Regions from separate parts of the Cytobacillus sp. FSL R7-0680 genome, predicted to be linked through region 1. Evidence: riboswitches for the same ligand, from Rfam matches in the RefSeq annotation. Region 1 holds a riboswitch; each other region holds the start of a gene.
What was found. Region 1 has a riboswitch for thiamine pyrophosphate ahead of thiT (energy-coupled thiamine transporter ThiT). Riboswitches for the same ligand answer to the same signal wherever they lie in the genome.
Positions count from the first base shown of each region.

Region 2: another riboswitch for thiamine pyrophosphate. It lies ahead of tenA (thiaminase II); the one in region 1 lies ahead of thiT (energy-coupled thiamine transporter ThiT).
Region 3: another riboswitch for thiamine pyrophosphate. It lies ahead of MKY26_RS06215 (YkoF family thiamine/hydroxymethylpyrimidine-binding protein); the one in region 1 lies ahead of thiT (energy-coupled thiamine transporter ThiT).

Region 1 covers NZ_JBBPAO010000001.1:3,756,731-3,761,257, forward strand. The annotation lists gene MKY26_RS18810 (hypothetical protein) at 1-16, opposite strand, end outside; gene MKY26_RS18815 (YxlC family protein) at 3-362, opposite strand; gene sigY (RNA polymerase sigma factor SigY) at 316-873, opposite strand; gene MKY26_RS18825 (hypothetical protein) at 1,488-2,237, shown strand; gene thiT (energy-coupled thiamine transporter ThiT) at 2,619-3,197, opposite strand; TPP riboswitch at 3,302-3,406, opposite strand; gene MKY26_RS18835 (hypothetical protein) at 3,540-3,779, shown strand; gene MKY26_RS18840 (M23 family metallopeptidase) at 3,803-4,527, shown strand, end outside.
Region 2 covers NZ_JBBPAO010000001.1:1,499,421-1,503,947, reverse strand. The annotation lists gene MKY26_RS07480 (GNAT family N-acetyltransferase) at 1-678, shown strand, start outside; gene trhA (PAQR family membrane homeostasis protein TrhA) at 801-1,436, opposite strand; TPP riboswitch at 1,785-1,894, shown strand; gene tenA (thiaminase II) at 2,017-2,706, shown strand; gene MKY26_RS07465 (MFS transporter) at 3,007-4,287, shown strand.
Region 3 covers NZ_JBBPAO010000001.1:1,231,890-1,236,416, reverse strand. The annotation lists gene MKY26_RS06230 (energy-coupling factor transporter transmembrane component T family protein) at 1-141, opposite strand, end outside; gene MKY26_RS06225 (ABC transporter ATP-binding protein) at 138-1,703, opposite strand; gene MKY26_RS06220 (ECF transporter S component) at 1,678-2,289, opposite strand; gene MKY26_RS06215 (YkoF family thiamine/hydroxymethylpyrimidine-binding protein) at 2,286-2,894, opposite strand; TPP riboswitch at 2,982-3,085, opposite strand; gene MKY26_RS06210 (TetR/AcrR family transcriptional regulator) at 3,292-3,864, opposite strand; gene MKY26_RS06205 (efflux RND transporter permease subunit) at 4,018-4,527, shown strand, end outside.

The sequences.
Region 1 (4,527 bases):
AATCAATATTCGTCATGTCGCACCTTCTCTCTATGTTTTTGGATTTGCAGAAAGGTATAACAGATGACAAGAAGGACTGTAAGACCTTGTAATGTGATAAAGACAACTGGTATTTGGGTTAATGTTGTAAAAAATAAAACAAGAATAAGTGTTGCTATTCCGCTGAATAAGAGTAATTCTCTTCGCCATTTTTTGCTAGCTTCATCCTTTTCTGCGATGACCATTTTTTCAAACCAATCTTCACTAGGAGTAGAGATGGGGTTATTTTCCTCAAACTGTGCAAAAGAACGTTTCATTTCTTTTGAAAAATCTTCTTCATCCTTGTTTGATAGGATTTTCCATTGTTCCTGGGCCTTTCTCATCTTCACCCATCTCCTTTCGAATGGTTTTAATTCCGCGGTGAACTCTAGATTTTACTGTTCCTTCAGCAATTCCAAGCATTTTGCCAATCTCATCATACGCATAGCCATAATAATGTTTTAAAATGATCGGCACTCTTAATTCATCTTCTAATTCACCGAGAGAAGCTAATAAGAAATCCCAATCTTCATTTCGTGACTGTGCCTGCCATTTTAATTTCCGCATATGTTGTGCTTTAAAGGCATCAGCTCGCTTCTGGCGCCTTTTTTGATCGATATATAATTTTGTGCCAATGGATATGAGCCAAGTGGAGAATTTCGATTTCACCTGAAATTGATTTAGTTTTTCAATCGCTTTTGTCATTGTCTCTTGTGCCAAATCCTCAGCTTCTTCTCGATTAAGGGTGAGCTTCATTAAATAATGAACGAGAAGGGGATAACTCTCCTTAAATAAGTGAGCTAACGCCTGGTTATCGCCTTTTTTCGCTGCTTTAATCCATTTTTTCTCTTCCAAACCCTGCCCCCCCCTTTCTTTGGATTTACTATTATGACGATTAGTGTTCTCCTTTCGTTCACGAAAAATAAAATTTTTTGAATGGAGATAGAGATTATTTCTTGTTATTGCATAGAAGTTATGCGAGTGGATAAATATGTAAATGATAATTACAATGTTCAATTATATCCTTATTTTCAATGACATGGACCCTCTGGTGGCATGACTACAGAGGAAAGAGCCAGCAGTATCTAGGCGTGTGTGCTATACAATCTCCATATAAACTTGGGCGGTGGTATCTTTTAAATATGTGTCAGCTTCATCCAATCAATACGGTAATTCTTAAATGAGCGTTTATAGTTAAGACTGAACGCAAAAGATGTTTACGCGCAAAAGAGAAAAGAGGAAGTCAGAGAGCTGCGCGTAAATAGTGTATACGCGCAAAAGAGAAAAGAGGAAGTCAGAGAACTGCGCGTAAATAGTGTATACGCGCAAAAGAGAAAAGAGGAAGTCAGAGAACTGCGCGTAAATAGTGTATACGCGCAAAAGAGAAAAGAGGAAGTCAGAGAACTGCGCGTAAATCGTGTATACGCGCAAAAGAGAGAAGGGGGAAGTCAGGGAACTGCGCGCAAATCGTGTATACGCGCAAAAGAGAGAAGAGGAAGTCAGGGAACTGCGCGCAAATTGTGTTTACGCGCAAAAGAGAGCAGGGGAAGTCAGGGAACTGCGCGCAAATCGTGTTTATGCGCAAAAGAGAGAAGAGGAAGTCAGGGAACTGCGCGCAAATTGTGTTTACGCGCAAAAGAGAGAAGGGGGAAGTCAGGGAACTGCGCGCAAATCGTGTATACGCGCAAAAGAGAAAAGAGGAAGTCAGAGAACTGCGCGTAAATCGTGTATACGCGCAAAAGAGAAAAGAGGAAGTCAGAGAACTGCGCGTAAATCGTGTTTATGCGCAAAAGAGAGCAGGGGAAGTCAGAGAACTGCGCGCAAATCGTGTATACGCGCAAAAGAGAGCAGGGGAAGTCAGAGAACTGCGCGCAAATCATGTATACGCGCAAAAGAGAGCAGGGGAAGTCAGGGAACTGCGCGCAAATCGTGTTTATGCGCAAAAGAGAAAAGAGGAAGTCAGAGAACTGCGCGTAAATCGTGTATACGCGCAAAAGAGAAAAGAGGAAGTCAGAGAACTGCGCGTAAATCGTGTATACGCGCAAAAGAGAGCAGGGGAAGTCAGAGAACTGCGCGCAAATCGTGTTTATGCGCAAAAGAGAGCAGGGGAAGTCAGGGAACTGCGCGCAAATTGTGTTTACGCGCAAAAGAGAGAAGAGGAAGTCAGGGAACTGCGCGCAAATCGTGTTTATGCGCAAAAGAGAGCAGAGGAAGGTTGAGAACTGCGCACAAGAAAACAGATGATGTTGGTTTAAACTACCGTAGATAATAGTTGTTGCAAGTTCATAAATAATCAAGATTGTTCATCGTTAGATTGACATTGACGGAAGAAAAGTGCTGCTAAAAAAAGTAAGGATAAAGATGTGTCTACTCCCCCTCTCAGAAATCCAAAAAGAAAACTGCCGGTCTCAAGGAGAAAATAGAAGAGAAGATGTTGGTTTGTCTAGCTGCTTTTGGCGCTTTCATTTTGCATGGTTATCTTATGGATATCACGCCGATGTACATGTCACCCTGATTCCACAGTTCATTCATCGTGCGAAAATCCCCCAAAACGTTGACTTGAAAAAAAGGCCCTGAGTTCCCCCAGAGCCTTTAGATGATTAATATGCTTTTTTCAGAAGGACCTTATTGGCTGTTGTGTAAAGCATGACAACTACTAAGGCACATACGATAAAGGTAGGTAGCATATATGTTCCGTTATATACGAGTGAGTAAAGTGCGACAGGTTGATCTGCCGGAGCATAGGCACCAAATAGGATAATGCCTGATAAATAATGGCATAAGAAGCGTAAGAAACTTCCTAAGAAAACGCCACTAATAACATACATGTTTGCTTTGGCAAATTGGCCGTCTTGATAATTTTGCACAACTTTATTCATATAGATGCCTGCGAGTCCGACAACAGCAAAGGCTACGAAATAGTCAATGATCCAAGAGGCGAAATGAAAAGGAACAGCTCCTGTTAAGATTTGAAGTCCTCCTAATAGTAAGCCCGTTAAGACGCCGCCTTTAACACCCCAACGAAAGGCCATTAAGAAAACCGGTACCATAGCAAGTGAGATGGACCCACCTTGTGGCCAAAATCTCCCCATCAGTAAGCCTGATAAGAAATCAAGTAATAATGCCAAAGCTGCAAATATAGCAATTTCCACCATAAAAAGTGTTTTATTTTGTTTCATGTTTTTCCTCCTTCTCCGAAAAGAGAAGCGAACGAGTAAACCTGTATTACTTTTTTGTCATGAAAAAAAGCAATACATAGGCGGTGATGGATGCCTAGTATTGCTCATATCCAAAACCACGATCCCTACGCTAGCATTATCTAACAGGTTCTTAGGGTCAGAACGAACTCGCTCACTCTCAGCCATATTAGGCTCCCCTTGTGGAAGTATTAAATTTATCCTCGGTTAGAATATACTATGACTTTCATCAGAATTCAAGAATCTTTTTTTGGTAGTAAAAAAACAGATTATTTGTGAAACTTATTCCCTAGATAGTCGTAGAATAATCAAGGAGTGATTGATATGAAGAAGGTTTTTGAAGTAAACCATCATGGAAATCATATATTAATCGAAAATTATTGGATTAACGGAGAAAAGTTGTATGTAAATGGTGAATTACAGGATGAAAATTTAGGTCTAGCATTAAGAGGGGATTTGAAAGGTAAGTTAGAAGATTTAAGTGAAATTAAAGTAACTATTGGCGGTTTCTTTACTATTAATTGCAAAATATTTCTTGAGAATCGTTTAATTTTTTCATCTTAATAAAACTTACGGGGGTAGAGGGTATGGTAGGGTCAATAGATCCTGATAGGTTTATAGATCATTGGTTAAGAGAAGATTTTAAAACAATTTATGAAGCAACTTCAAAAGTGTTTCAAGGAATGGTTTCATTATCGGCATTTATTGAGATGAGCGCAGCTTTTAATAAAGGTGTGCGTAGTTATCATCTTACGTCACGGACGGATGTCATAGGCATTGGTCAGTTCGTATGGGTAGATAACTCAAAAGCAAAAGCAGTTGTGGTTGGATTCGATGATAAATATACAATTGTCAGTCTCTATTTGAAACCCTACTTTGTCTTTCCAGAAACAGATAAGATTTATACAAAGAATGAATACATTATGCCAGTGATGGATGATTGGTTTGTTTTCTGGGGTGGCACAAATGAATTTATTAATTACCATTACGTATATGAACATCAAAGGTACGCGTATGATCTATTAAAGGTGAAGGATGGCTCTACATATAATGGTAGACCTGAAAAAAATGAGAGTTATTACGCATTTGCAGAGGAAGTTATCGCCCCTCAAAATGGCAAAGTAATAAAAGTGGTTGATGGTCTCGATGATAATATTCCAGGGCAGATGGATGAAGAACACCCCCCAGGCAACTATATTGTGATAGAGCATGCGCATAAGGAATATAGTATGATTGCTCATTTTAAAAAAGACAGTATCATTGTCCAAGAAGGAGAAGAAGTTCTTCAAAAACAATTACTTGGCAAATGTGG
Region 2 (4,527 bases), 2.3 Mb from region 1:
GGCACAAAACAGTTCTATTTTAAATATGATGCAAACTTTATCCAATTTAAAATAAATCCTAGTTTGCAAGATTTTCAACTGGCACAAATGTATTTGGAAGACTATCAGAAAGAGCATAAACAAGAACATTTGAAGTTTTATTTACCAGCAGACGAAATGATTCAAGAGGATGTTTTATTATACCTTTATCAACAATTCTATACGATCGGGTGTCAGGAGTTATATGAAATTAACCCTCTTCAATTTATCTATAAAGATAGAAAGAACGAAATCGTGGTTGAGGAAGTGACAAATGATAATTTAGGAGAATATCTACAATTGCAGAGAAACTTTGATCTAGATTATGGTGAGGAATATGTGAACCTTAATAGAAGCATGCATTCCTATCATCATAATGCAAAAGATACATTACAGTTACTCGCATATGATCATGGTGTGCCAGCAGGTTCATTACAAGTATTTTTTAATAAGTGTACAGCTGAAATTGATAATGTAGGTGTGTTACCAGCTCACCGATTAAAGGGGATTGCTGCAAGCTTGCAATATGAAGTAATGAAGCGATTTAGCAATCATAGGGTTATACTTGTAGCCGACAGCAATGACACGCCAAAGGATATGTATCGTAAACAAGGGTATAAAAAATTGAGCTTTCGCTATGAAGTAATGAAGTTATTATAAGTAGTAGTTTATTATTAATATAGAACAAGTAATGTGATAAAAACTCTACAAACTGATATTAATAAATCTGCAGGTGGTGAGAGTAGCCATCTGCAGATCATTTATAAAGAGGTAAATTTTGCTCAAGGTAAAAGCGAGAGAACAGCAAAAAAATGCATAATCGAACCAGCAAGAACAAAAACATGCCACAATGCGTGATGGTACTTAAATCCTCTCCATACATAAAATATTGAACCAGCAGTGTATAGAACACCACCGATAATGAGGAAAATCATTCCTTGTGTAGGTAAGTGTGTAACCAGAGGCTCCCAGGCAAATATAATTAGCCAGCCCATCAAAACATATAGTAATGTCGAGAAGACTAAAAACTTTTTAACAAAAAAACATTTGAAAACTGTTCCAGCAATTGCTAGCCCCCATACAAGACCAAATAAGGTCCATCCTAAGGTTCCTTTAACTGTTATAAATAGAAACGGTGTGAACGTTCCAGCAATAAAAAAGTAAATGGAAGAATGATCGAGAATCTCAAATACATCCTTTGCTTTTCCAGCAGGTAAACTATGTAGCAAAGTTGATGAGAAATATAAAATAACCATCGTTGTACCAAAAAGAACAAAGCTGACAATATGCCAAGCTGTTCCATATAAGGATGAGAAAACAGTTAAAATGACGAGAGCCGCAATACTTAATAGCGCACCGATTCCGTGTACGATCGCGTTGGCGATTTCTTCTCCCTTTGAAAAAATATGTGTTTCCAAGTAGTATTCACCCATTCTTTATCCAAAATCATAATTCTAGTATAAACATTTTTTTAGCTGATAAAAAGTCGTAAGCTTTCATTATAAAGAAAAACTTCACTAGGCGAAGAGGGTGGAGAGTGTAAATGCATGGAGAATATTTGGAGTTATCCATCCTTGAGTCAATGCCAATTTAAGCCGCGGTGTTAGATCAGTTGAAGTGTTTAGGTAACGACAGCATTCATCCAACTTGTTCATAATCGTTACTGAAAGAGAAGCTTGACATTGCTCAATTCCTAAACTTACAGTTGCCATTTAGGTTGACATTTATTGATAAGATGATAACATAACTTTGAAAGCATAATTGAATAAATCCACTAGGGGTGCCTTTAAAAGGCTGAGATTAAAGTGCAATAACTTTAAGACTCTTAGAACCTGATCTGGTTGATACCAGCGTAGGGAAGTGGCGTATATCAATTTAGTTAACGTTATAACTATAACTAAATGAATGATGTATACAGTAACCACTTTCTTATAGGAAGTGGTTTTTCGCTTTTCTGGATTTTTTATGCTCGATAAAAAAAGAGAAGAGGTAGAAATGATGACAACAAAAGAAACGTTTACACAATCGTTAAGGAAAGAAGTACATGATATATGGGAAGCGAATTTTGAACACCCTTTCGTTAAAGGAATTGCTAAGGGAGATTTACCAATTGAGTGTTTCCGCTTTTATGTGTTACAAGATTCTTACTATTTATCACATTTTGCTCGTGTGCAAGCAATCGCTGCTTCTAAAGCAGAGAATTTATATATGACCTCAAGAATGGCCTCGCATGCGCAAGGTACCTATGAAGCTGAACTAGGGTTACATAACAAATTTATGGAGGTATTAAAAGTTTCTGAAGAAGAGTTAAACCAGTTTAGACCCGCTCCTACTGCCTATGCATATACATCCCATTTATATCGTGTAGCAGAGACAGGCACAGTTGGCGAGGTCATCGCTAGTTTGCTTCCGTGTTATTGGATTTATTATGATATTGGGCAGAGCTTTAAAGGGGCAAAACCAAAAGAAGAAATCTATCGTACCTGGATTGATACATACGGTGGAGAATGGTTTGTTAAACTTGTACTGGAACAAATTCATCATCTTGATCGGCTTGCTGAAATTGCATCTGAAACAGAAAAAGAAAAAATGAAAATGGCATTTACCATTAGCTGTCAATATGAGTTAGCTTTTTGGGAAATGGCTTATACCCAAGAAAAGTGGTTAAGTGATAAAACATATGCATAAAACTTCATAAATGAAAGCGGGAATAGTGTTAACAGAATAAGGTTAGTTCATACTAACTCAATTCTGTTAACATCATACCCTTTATAATCGTTGTAATATCAGGTTTGTTATGCAATTAAGACAGTTTGCCATATCGGATTTTCCTAAAAAAGAAGTTAGATCTTCACCAACTACTCATCTAGTCAATAGAAATGACTTCTACTTCTCCACCCTCATAGACATATAAACTTCCTATATATATATAAAGACAATAAGCGTATAATGAGAGACGAATGTTAAATTGAGGAAGGCGTTTAAATAATGAATAAACAACAAAGTAAGTACAGATGGGTTGTATTTGGTGTTTTACTTTTAGCCTATTTATTTATGGTTAGTCAAAGAACAGCACCTGGTTTAATTACTGATCAATTAATGGAAGAATTTCATTTAACTGCAGCAACGATTGGGCTGATAACGAGTATTCAATTTTTTGCTTATGCTGGATTGCAAATTCCCATCGGATTATTCTCTGATAGATTTGGTCCAAATGTATTTCTAGTCGCTGGAACGCTGCTAAACGGACTAGGTACCATCCTCTATAGTTCGGTAGATAATAGTTATATGCTTATCTTTGCTAGGCTATTATGTGGAATTGGCGATGCTACTATTTGGGTCAATTTAGTTCTTGTATTGAGCATTTGGTTCAAGCAGCAGGAGTTTTCGATGCTAGTGGGATTTGCTGGAATGACAGGAAGTTTAGGTTTCTTATTGGCAACAGTTCCTTTTAGTTCGACCATTTCTCTATTAGGGTGGAGACTTCCATTTTTAATTGTTGGCATCGTAATATTCACCCTCGGTATCGGACTCTATGTTGTTTTAATAAAATATCCTAAGAAGAAATTTCAAATGGAAGAAGAAAAAAATCAAAAAGAAACAAATGAACCGTTATTAGTCATCATAAGAAGATTACTAGTCAATCGCCAAGCTTGGGCGACATTCCTTTGTCATTTTGGTGTAGTAGGCACATATATTGGCTTTATTGGCTCTTGGGCTGTTCCCTATGGTATGGACATTTACGGTTTATCAAGATCAAGTGCAAGTGAAGTAATTATGTACGGCTTATTTGGTGCCATTATCGGAGCGCCATTAACAACCTATCTATCTACTTTTTTTGACAGTGTCAAATTACCGTATGTTATCGTGCAGTTGCTGTCGGTTTCTGCTTGGATCACACTAGTATTGCTGGGTGGAGAGCCACCGTATTTATTATTCATTCTTTTATTCGTGATCATAGGCTATGCAAATGGTGCGAGTGCTCTAACCTTTACAGTTGTTAGACAGTCCTTTCATATAAAGGAAGTGGGGCTTATTTCCGGTTTCGCCAATACGGGTGGCTTTCTTAGCGCAGTGTTGCTGCCAGCTCTTTTTGGGAAAGTATTGGACCATTTTGCTAATTTTGACCTTACAACCGCTTATCAATATGGACTCTATATTCCTTTAAGCTTTGCGATTATTGGGTTAATTGGAGTATTCATGTTATATGAGCCAGTAGTATATCGTCAAAAACTACAAATGAGTCAAATGAAAAAATCGGTTGGTTAACAATCGATTTTTTTATTTAGCTAATAAAAATGAAGAACAATCATCACTTAAAAGGCAGTCAAGTGGATACCTGATTTGATCACCATCTACCGTCCTTTTTAGAAAATGTTACTGAAAGTGTAAAATTGATCTTTTTTTATCAAATATTTCTTCATAACAATTGAAAAAATTGGATATTTGTTGTAAGATAGGTTATATTATTAATCTAATTTTAATAGATAATATATTTTTGAAATATAA
Region 3 (4,527 bases), 2.5 Mb from region 1:
CAGTTTACTGAAGAAAAAGGTAAGTATCAGGATATAAATAAACATAATCGCTGGTGTAATAATATCAAAGGAAAAGCTCAACAAAATGGCAGGTAAGATAACCGTAATAGCTTTTATGGTTGGATTTAATGAGTGTATCATATCGTCATCTCTTCATTTATCAACCGTAAGCGGTAAGGTATCCTTAATCTGGCTCTTTCTAAAAGGTCAGTTTTTCGCCAAAGTGCTTTAGGTGTACCATCATAAACGATCTTTCCTTGTTGCATAACCAAGACATTATTACAGTATGAATCAACTAAATCCATGTCATGTGTAACGAAAACGATGGTGGCCCCTTTATCATTTAGGTGCATGACTTTACGCATAAATTGAGAGGTCGTATAGGCATCTTGTCCAAATGTTGGTTCATCGAATAGAAGTAAATCAGGTTTGGAATGTAACATCGTTGCTACACTTAGCCTTCTTTTTTGGCCACCACTTAAGGAAAATGGATTTTTCCACTTATCAGATAAGAGATCAAAATCGGTTAATAAATGATGAACCATTCTTTCTGTTTCTTCTGTAGAATAGCCACTTAGCTTGATACCAAAACACACTTCATCGTATACAGTTTGGTTAATAAATTGATGCTCAGGATTTTGAAATACATAGCCCATATTCTTATACAATTCGTTTTCATGCCAATTACTTAATGGAGTGTTTAAAAAATCGATTGAGCCTGATACGGGCTTAATTAATTTGGCTATTAACTGTAATAAAGTAGATTTACCAGCACCATTTTCGCCAACTATTGCGCAAAAGTCCCCTTCTTTGATTGAAAAGGAAAGTTCATTTAGGATTTGCTTATTTTTATAGTTAAATTGTATATCTTTAAGATTGACTATTACTTCTGTACTTTCTTTCTCACTTGATGGTCGACTAGGCATTTTCCTATTTTCATACCTTTTAGGAACTCTTATACGATTCTTCGTCAACTTATGTAAATGATTTTGAAAACCTTCCTTCGGCGTACTATCTAAAAGTATTTCTCCTTTTTTATTAAGCGCAACCAACCGATGAGCGTATGGTTCCCAGTCATCGATTTCGTGTTCAATTACAAGCAAACCAAATCTTTGTTGTTTTTGAATCTTAATAATTGTCTCGATAAACTCGAGGCTAGATATCGGATCTAAATTTGCTGTAGGTTCATCTAAAATTAAATATTGAGGGTCCATTAAAAGGATAGAAGCTAGCGCAACCTTTTGTTTTTGTCCTCCTGAAAGATGGTGAATGTTATGTTTCATATATTGTGATAATCCTACAATATCCAGCACATGTTCTATTCTTTGTTTCATTTGACATCTGGGAATAGACAAGTTTTCTAACACAAATGCTAATTCATCTTCTACACGAACCATGCAAAACTGACTTTCTGGATCTTGAAAGACAATGCCTATTTCTTGGTTTATTACTCCTTTAGGGTAGGAGGAGATATTTCTCCCTTTATATAAAAGGTCCCCTGAAGTAAAACCTTCAACCGCCTCAGGATATAGACCATTTAAACATAGTGTAAGTGTACTTTTGCCAGAACCACTTGCTCCAAGTAATAAAGTCACTTCCTCTGCATATAACTTACAGCTTACATTATTTACAGAAGGTTCATCGTGTTTATCAAAGGAAAATGAGAAAGAGTCTAATTCAAAAATTGGTTGATGATTTTCCATGCCTTGCTAGTACCTCCTTCCCAATAGGGTACCCATTTAAAACACCAGTTTTCGCTAGTTGATCTGCTAATATTTTTCCTAAATAACCAGCAATGATAGCTCCACTTAGGAGACGTATAACAAACATTGTCATAATAAGCCAGGATTCATAGGCATGAAAACCTGATACAAAGAAATGGTAAGGAAAACTAATAAATGCAGCGCTGACACCTGAAAAAACGAGAATACGAGGTTGATAATTTTTCCATTTTGTCAGAGCAAAAGCGATTTCCGCCCCTAATCCTTGCACCATCCCTGAAAGAATTAAAGTGGGTCCAGATGTTGAGCCGACAAGTACTTCGGTAATAGCAGCAATGGTTTCTGCTGTAAAAGCAACGCCTGGCTTTCTGATAATGTAAGCAGCTATTATGGATACAATAAACCATATGCCATAAATCAATTCATAACCAATGGGTCCAAACCCAAACGGGGTAAGGATGGCAACAAGAACTTTACCGACCCCAAAAAACCCTAAATAAATAAAGCCAAATACGACACCCAGGACTGACATGAGAACAATATCTTTCAGACGCCATGATTTTATCATGAGACTTTCACTTCTTTAGCTTTTCCAGTAGGGCTGTTAGCTGATAATGTGAATGTCATTGTCACATGAGATACATCTTGCTTGGTCTGATCGAAAACGTTCTGTAACAAGTTAAAAATATCATTCACCTTGCCATCAAGCCTTGTGGCATAATGGCTATGGCTTACGTTTACTTCAGTCTCCTTGGACCAATCAATTTGCTCATAAATTTTTTCCATATAATCTTCCCTCCCTAAGGGATAGAGGGCAAATTTACAACCTGCAAGCTGGTCTATTTCTTTTGTATCATCCTTGTTCAAGGCAATGTCAGATTCGTCCATGTATACATCTGCTGCTGAATCTCCTGGACAACCAATCGAAAAGGTACCACTCATAGCGATGTGTTCTCCTGTTTTAGCTGCGTGTAAAAAGATTGCCCTCACTACATCAAAAACATGAATTTGCTTACCACGGATACAAGTAGATACATCATCAGTTTCTGACCACACCTTTGACGTGTTCACTTCTTTAAGGGCAAATAAGATGATGTCCACATACCTCTCACTCATTGGAGAAAGCGTAAACTGACAACCTACGATACTACTTGTTCCACATAATTGATTCATATAAAAATCTCCTTTTAACATTTTTTGAACAAAAAAAACTGCACCCCGATGGAATGCAGTTTGGCTATGCAGAAAAAAAAGAGAATACACTGACCAACTGCACTTCCCCACGCTAGTATTATCTAGATCGGGTTATAAGGGTCAGGCAATTGCCTTCTCAGCCATTAAATATAGCTCCCCTAGCGCATTCGATATATTTTATTTGTTCGTCTATCCTATCATAAGCAAAAAATCATTATCTGTAAACCAATACTTGTCAATTGATAATGTAGTAGAGATAAATACAATTTATTAATTGATACGTAAATGATGCAAAAGAGTAAGGAATACAGTTTAAATCCCAATATAGTAGAGGTGAATAAAATATTGATGTGAAGAATGTTGATATATTCGCATACTATTTAGAATGAAGAATAACCCGATTACTAATTTCAGTAATAATGGTTGTCATTTCTTCCGGAGATTCTTTCATCCCATTCATTAACCATTTTTCAATTACATAAATACATCCACTAATTACAAAGTAAATCATATATTTTGATTTATCTATATTTATGACCTGCGGATCTTCCTTTAAACTATTAATAATGATTGATTGTGCAGTATCAATCACTCTCGTTTGAAAAGCTTTGTTACCATGGTCACTAAATAAAACAAGAAAATCAGCACTTCGTTTATAAACATAATCTAATAAATACTTCGTCATTGCAAAAGTTTCATTTATCTCATTATGGTTGTACTGTTTTAAAGTGACCTGTAATTCTAACAAAATCTCATCTTCAATATGCTGAAGTAAATCAAATTGATCACGATAATGGCTATAAAAAGTAGAACGATTGATATCTGCTTTTTGACATAATTCTTTAATGGTAATGGATGAAATTATCTTTTCTCTTAATAATTCCATTAAACTTTCCTTTAACACCATACGAGTATATTGTTTCCGACGATCCAATTTTTTGTTCATCATGCCACCCTCACTTTTTTGAGAAATCCAACAAAGTACGCTTAAATGTTGGATGTTAAACATTTTTTACACAACTGTTTGTTGTTTATCTAACACAGTGGTATGTATAATGTTACTGTAAAAGAATTTCAACATCAAGAAGTGGGGAAGCCAATAATGATTGAGTTTATTATTCGTTATAAAAAATCTGTAACCATCATTTTCTTTTTGTTATCAGTGCTTTCTGCTATTGGATTTCTGTTTGTGAATGTTAATTATAATATGAAAGATTATATCCCAGCAGAAGCTGAATCTACCGTTGCTTTAGAAGTGATGGAAGATGAGTTTACTAGTGGCATTCCAAATACAAGCGTAATGGTTGAGAATGTAACAATCCAAGAAGCGCTCGTTATTAAAGAGAAATTAAATAAGGTTCAAGGTGTAACTGATGTGATGTGGTTAGATGATGCGATGGACATAAGAACACCAATAGAAACCGGAGACCAAGGCACAATAGAAAATTACTACAAAAATAATCACGCTCTTTATTCTGTCACCATTGAGAGTGGCAAAGAGGTCGAAGCAACAGAAGATATATATCAAATAATTGGTGAGAAGGGATCACTTATTGGCGAAGCTGCAAATACAGCTACGCAGCAGAAAATGACAGGGCAAGAAACGTTACTC